Sinorhizobium fredii NGR234: one gene and its partner. The protein of the gene in region 1 interacts with the protein of each later gene in a pairwise test. Links are inferred from orthologs where the notes say so. Each region holds a gene or a part of one and is shown on either strand. Other genes may lie near its edges. The genes, in order: NGR_RS27725 and def.

Region 1 (3,284 bases):
CCTGCTGGTAGACGCTGGCGGCGTTCCAGCCCTGGATCGCCGCGTAGTTCACCTCGCCCGGCTGGTAACCGCCGCCCGGCTGCCAGCCGTGGCCGCGCAGGAAGTTCGCGGTCGAGGCCAGGGCATCGGCCTTGGAGCGGACCATGTCGACATGGCCGTTGCCGTCGCCATCGACGCCGAATTTCAGGACGTTCAACGGGAGGAACTGTGTCTGGCCGATTTCGCCATGCGCAGCACCCCGGGCGGCGGGGCTGAGGTCACCCCGTTCGACGAGCTGAAGCGCGGCGTAGAGCTGGTCGGTGAAATAGGCCGAGCGGCGGCAGTCATAGGCGAGCGTCGAGACGGCGGAGAGCGTATGCTCCTTGCCCATGAAGGAGCCAAAGCCGGTTTCCATGCCCCAGATGGCGATCAGGGGACCGGCCGGCACGCCGTAGCGCTGCTCGATGCTGTCGAAAAGCCCTGCGTTCTGGGCGCGCATCTTGCGGCCGCGCGAGATGATCGCCTGGCCGCCGCGTTTCTGCATGAACTGGTCGAGCGACAGCTTGAAGCTTTTCTGGCCGCGGTCGGCGCGGATCGTCGCGCGGCTATAGGAGACGTTGGCGAGTGCCGCATTCAGCGCTGACGAACTGATGCCGTTGCCCGCGGCCTCGCGCTTGAACTCGGCGACCCAGGCGGAAAAGCCGCCGGCGTTGCTGCCGCATTGCGCCGCCGAGGCGGCTGCGGGAAGAATTGCTGTTGAGATGAGGGCTGCAAGCCCCGTTACTGCGCACCTTGCCATGTGCATGGTATACCCCGTCAAAGCCCCAATAATTGACTTGAAAAGCCCGCCCCGCCCGGGCCGTCGTTTCGCTCTCGTCCCCCCCTACAGCGCCGCGCGTCTTAATCAGACGCGCGAAGGTCGCTGTAGCACTTTGAAGTTCTGCATGTCTTTGTCCTTAAATCGAGGTCGATTTAAGGAGACATGCAGAAGGCAATGGTTTCACGTGAATCCACCGCCCGAACCTCAATGCGAAACCCCGCAAGGTCCGTTACCGAGCGGGGTTCGCATTCCATTTGTTTGTCGCCTCGTCAGGCGGCCTGCTTGCGCGGCTTGATCAGGCCGCGGTTGACAAGCAGTTCGGCGATCTGAACGGCGTTCAGCGCCGCACCCTTGCGCAGGTTGTCGGAAACGACCCACATGTTGAGGCCGTTCTCGACGGTTGCGTCCTCGCGGATGCGCGAAATATAGGTGGCGTCTTCGCCGGCGCATTCATAGGGCGTCACGTAGCCGCCGTTCTCGTGCTTGTCGACGACCAGGCAACCCGGCGCCTCGCGCAGAATGTCGCGCGCCTCGTCGGCGGTGATCTCGTTCTCGAATTCGATATTGACCGATTCCGAATGGCCGATGAACACCGGCACGCGCACCGCCGTGCAGGTCACCTTGATCTTCGGATCGAGCATCTTCTTGGTTTCGGCGAGAACCTTCCACTCTTCCTTGGTGTAGCCGTCTTCCATGAAGACGTCGATGTGCGGAATGACGTTGAAGGCGATGCGCTTGGTGAACTTCTTGCTCTCGATCGGATCGGCGACGAAGACGGCGCGCGTCTGGTTGAAGAGTTCGTCCATGCCGTCCTTGCCGGCGCCGGACACCGACTGGTAGGTGGAAACGACGACGCGCTTGATCTTGGCGTGGTCGTGCAGCGGCTTCAGCGCGACGACGAGCTGCGCGGTCGAGCAATTCGGGTTGGCGATGATGTTCTTCTTGGTGAAGCCTGAAACCGCGTCGGCGTTGACTTCCGGCACGATCAGCGGCACCTCGGCGTCGTAGCGCCAGGCCGAGGAATTGTCGATGACGACGCAACCCTGCTGGCCGATCTTCGGCGAGTACTTCAAGGAAACCGCGCCGCCGGCCGACATCAGGCAAATATCGGTGTCGGAGAAATCATAGGTTTCGAGGTTGGAGACCTTCAGCGTCTTGTCGCCGTAGGAGACCTCGGTGCCGACGGAGCGTGACGAGGCGAGCGCCACAACCTCATCCGCGGGAAATCCCCGTTCGGAAAGGATGTTCAGCATCTCCCGGCCGACATTGCCGGTGGCGCCTGCGACTGCAATCTTGAAACCCATGTTCTAAGCTCTCTTTCTGTCTCTCCTCGTCGGGTGGAGGCGGAGCCGCGCGGACCGTCCCGCGAAGATCCTGTCCCCGGCCGTACCGGGGAGAGAGCGGAGGGCCAGAGACGTCAGACGGTTTTCGTCGTCGTTTTGGCCGTTGTTTTGCTATTGAGCGAGAAAGAGCGTGCCTGCCCGGCGTGGGCCGGCAAGTTCAGCGCAGCGATGGACGAATTGTTCGGTCGCATCTCGTTTCCTCGTTCGCCGCTGCTCTTACCGGCTTTTCCACAAGAGTCAAGCCGCCGGCGCCTCTGCGCCCCGAATTGCCGGCCAGCGCAAGAGTGCTCGATTCCACGCCGCGCCCGATCGCCGCATTAGACGAAAGTCATAGGACGAAAGCATCCCTGCCTCGGGCAAGGCTTTTCTGACATCCTCTCAATCAGGCGTACCGCGTTTCGGGCTTCGGGGAGGAGGCGGAACGATCCAACGGGCGCCCAGAGTGCCTTTTGAAGTGGAGGATCATCAAAATGGCAAATGTCGCAACAGCGGACGGCATCAAAAAAGCCGGTCCCATGACCGCCGAGGAAAAGAAGGTCATCTTCGCTTCCTCGCTCGGTACCGTCTTCGAATGGTACGATTTCTATCTCTACGGATCGCTCGCCGTCTATATCGGCGCGACCTTCTTCAGCCAGTATCCGGAGACGACCCGCAACATCTTCGCGCTGCTTGCCTTTGCCGCAGGCTTCCTGGTACGCCCGTTCGGCGCGCTGGTCTTTGGCCGCATCGGCGACCTCGTCGGCCGCAAATATACCTTTCTCGTCACGATCCTGATCATGGGTCTGTCGACCTTCCTGGTCGGCGTGCTGCCCGGTGCTGCGTCGATCGGCATCGCCGCGCCGATCATCCTGATCGTCCTGCGCCTGCTGCAGGGCCTGGCGCTCGGCGGTGAATATGGCGGTGCCGCGACCTATGTCGCCGAACACGCGCCGCATGGCCGCCGCGGCTACTTCACCTCGTGGATCCAGACGACGGCGACGCTCGGTCTGTTCCTCTCACTGATCGTGATCCTGCTCGTGCAGTTCATGCTTGGCAAGGAGGCCTTCGCCGCCTGGGGCTGGCGCATACCCTTCCTGCTCTCCTGCGTGCTTCTCGGCGTCTCCGTCTGGATCCGGCTGAAGATGAACGAATCGCCGGCCTTT
Region 2 (3,063 bases), 3.4 Mb from region 1 along the record:
TGCTCTGCAGCCCGGCCATGTCCTTGGCGAGCGACTGGATGTTGTTCTGGGCGCTGTCGATGACCGCGAGCCGCTCCTGCAGCCGCCGGAGGTTCTCATGCGTCGCCTTCGTCTGTTCGCTGATCGAGGCGCCGATCCGGTGCGTCATGCCGTCGATGCGCTGGCTGAGCGACTGGTTGAGCTCCGCCTGGCGCGCGCCGAACACGTCCGCCATGGCGGCGATGCGTCCCTGCATCTCGGTCTGCGCCGCGAGCAGCGCCGAGAGTTGTTGATCCCGGTCGTCGGCGCGAAGCATGCGGGCCCTGCGAGCGGCCGCAATCGCCGCCAAAACGAAGAGGAAAGCCGCAAGGATGACCAGGTGGCCAGCCGTTACGGGGAAGCTGCCGATGAGAAACAGCGGCTGATCGAAGGAAAAGGCAATGGGCTCCATGGCCACAACCTAAACGGATTCGCAGTCGAAAACCAGATCAAAACAAGAACAGATACAGCGCTGCTACGAACGGGATGAAGGCTGAGTCCTTGCGCACCATTTGCGGTGCATCGGCTCTGCGGCTATGGCACCCTCGCGCCGGCCAATTCTGAACCCCGGACAATGACTTCAAGGAGTTTGTGCTGACCATGAAAGTCCTGGCCATATCCGGCAGCACCCGAAGGAACTCCACCAACACGGCGATGCTTGAGGCGATCAGGCAGGTGGCAGCGCCACGGTTCGACATCCGCGTTTTCCATAGGATTGGTGCGCTGCCCGTGTTCTCTCCGGACCTCGAAGGGGAAGCCACCCCTCGCAGCGTTCGCGACTTCATGGAGGCCATCGAAGCGAGTGACGGCCTTATCCTTTCCAGCCCGGAATATGTCAGGACCCTACCGGGCGGACTGAAGAATGCCATCGATTGGCTGGTATCCGCGGAGGTCATCGTCAGCAAACCGGTTGTATTGGCCCATGCATCGCACCGAGGCGACGATATGCTGGCGACGCTTCGCACTGTCATGTCCACGGTCACCTCGAACTTCAACAGCGAGATTTTTCTGCGCTTTCCGCTGATGAAGGAGACACCGGAAGCAATCCGGCAGATCGTCGGAACACCCGAGAATCGAAGCCGCGTCGACATCTTCCTCAAGGAATTTTCGGAGTTCTGCCAATCGGTTCGCGTCGACGCAGTAGGCCAATGGTAGACGCGAAGCTTTCGGTTGTCTCTGATCGGCAAATTTCTTGCGCCCCTACGAAAAGATCGGCTATGGGAGCAGCATGACGATCAAGCCGCTCATCATCCTTCCCGATCCCATCCTCCGCCAGGTTTCGACGCCCGTCGAGACCATCGACGCCGACATTCGTCGCCTTGCCGACGATATGCTCGAAACCATGTACGACGCCCCGGGCATCGGGCTGGCGGCGATCCAGATCGGCGTGCCGAGGCGCCTCCTCGTTCTCGACGTCTCGAAAGAAGGCGAAGAGAAGACGCCGCTGGTCTTCATCAACCCGAAGATCGTCAAATCCTCCGAGGAGCGTTCCGTCTACGAGGAAGGCTGCCTGTCGATTCCGGACTACTATGCCGAGGTCGAGCGCCCGGCGGCGATTGCCGTCGAATATCTCGATCGCGACGGCAAGCAGCAATCGGTTGAGGCCGACGGCCTGCTGGCCACCTGCTTGCAGCATGAGATCGACCACCTGAACGGTGTTCTGTTCATCGATTACATCTCCAAGCTCAAGCGCGACATGGTGATCCGCAAGTTCACCAAGGCAGCCAAGACGCGCGGTGCCAAGGCGATTTGATCGCCGGGCGATCCCTGAATGGCGCTTGAACCGGAACCGCTGCCCTGCTTCGGGCGAACTGCGTGTCTCCTTAAATCGACTTCGATTTAAGGATAAAGACATGCAGCAATTCAAAGTGCCACAGCGACCTTTGCGCGCCTCATAAGGCGCGCGGCGCTGTGAAGAAAGACGGAGTTCACCGCCTTGCCGCTTCGCATCATCTTCATGGGCACGCCGGAATTCTCCGTGCCGACGCTCGCCGCTCTCGTCGAGGCCGGCCATGAGATCGCCGCCGTCTACACCCAGCCGCCGCGCCCCGGCGGCCGGCGCGGCCTCGATCTCCAGAAGTCGCCGGTGCATCAGGCTGCCGAACTTCTCGGCGTGCCGGTGTTGACGCCCGTCAACTTCAAGGATGCCGCCGACCGGCAGGCTTTCCGAGATTTCAATGCCGATGTCGCGGTCGTCGTCGCCTATGGCCTGCTGCTGCCCGAGGAAATCCTCTCGGGCACCCGCTACGGCTGCTATAACGGCCACGCCTCGCTCCTGCCGCGCTGGCGGGGCGCCGCACCGATCCAGCGGGCGATCATGGCCGGCGACCGCGAGACCGGTATGATGGTGATGAAGATGGACAAGGGCCTTGATACCGGCCCTGTTGCCCTGACGAAGACCGTGCCGATCGGCGAGACGATGACGGCCGGCGAACTGCACGACAAGCTGATGCATGCCGGGGCAGCGCTGATGAAGGAAGCCATGGTGAAGCTCGAGCTGGGCGAACTGCCGCTGACGCCGCAGCCGCAAGAAGGTGTTCTCTACGCTGCCAAGATTTCGAAGGACGAGACGCGGATCGATTTCACCAAGCCGGCGGCCGACGTACACAACCATATCCGCGGACTCGCGCCCTTTCCCGGCGCCTGGTTCGAACTCGAGACCGCCGGGCGGACGGAGCGGATCAAGGTGCTTGGCTCGGAGCCTGCGGCAGGGGCCGGTGCGCCCGGCACGATCCTGGACGATGCCCTGACGATCGCCTGCGGCGACGGGGCGGTTCGACCGACCCGCCTGCAGCGCGCCGGCGGCAAGCCGCTTGCTACGCCTGACTTCCTGCGCGGCTCGCCGATTGCCGCCGGCACGAGGATTTGCTGATGCCGCGCTATCGCCTGACCGTCGAGTATGACGGTTCCGACTATGTCGGCTGGCAGCGGCAGGAGAACGGCCCCTCCGTGCAAGGGGCGATCGAGAAAGCGGTCCTGTCCCTGACCGGCGAGACGGTGTCGATCCGCGGCGCGGGCCGTACCGATTCCGGCGTTCACGCGATG

Evidence for each region.
Region 2: the proteins of NGR_RS27725 (region 1) and def interact in binary tests that used the Escherichia coli proteins (3 or more experiments, as listed by UniProt). The link is inferred for Sinorhizobium fredii NGR234 from one-to-one orthologs.

What each region holds. Positions count from the first base shown.
Region 1 is NC_012587.1:3,499,199-3,502,482, reverse strand. Bases 87-3,050 are described here. They hold NGR_RS27725 (aspartate-semialdehyde dehydrogenase), read right to left. Parts: upstream 2,104-3,050; coding sequence 1,069-2,103; downstream 87-1,068. Other genes in these bases: NGR_RS27720 (MFS transporter), read left to right, coding at 2,613-3,050; NGR_RS27730 (lytic murein transglycosylase), read right to left, coding at 87-784. Also shown: more of NGR_RS27730, read right to left, coding at 1-86; more of NGR_RS27720, read left to right, coding at 3,051-3,284.
Region 2 is NC_012587.1:59,627-62,689, forward strand. Bases 266-3,008 are described here. They hold def (peptide deformylase), read left to right. Parts: upstream 266-1,246; coding sequence 1,247-1,771; downstream 1,772-3,008. Other genes in these bases: NGR_RS11640 (DNA recombination protein RmuC), read right to left, coding at 266-430; NGR_RS11645 (NADPH-dependent FMN reductase), read left to right, coding at 619-1,173; fmt (methionyl-tRNA formyltransferase), read left to right, coding at 1,955-2,890; truA (tRNA pseudouridine(38-40) synthase TruA), read left to right, coding at 2,890-3,008. Outside these bases: more of NGR_RS11640, read right to left, coding at 1-265; more of truA, read left to right, coding at 3,009-3,063. UniProt on the Escherichia coli protein: Removes the formyl group from the N-terminal Met of newly synthesized proteins. Requires at least a dipeptide for an efficient rate of reaction. N-terminal L-methionine is a prerequisite for activity but the enzyme has broad specificity at other positions.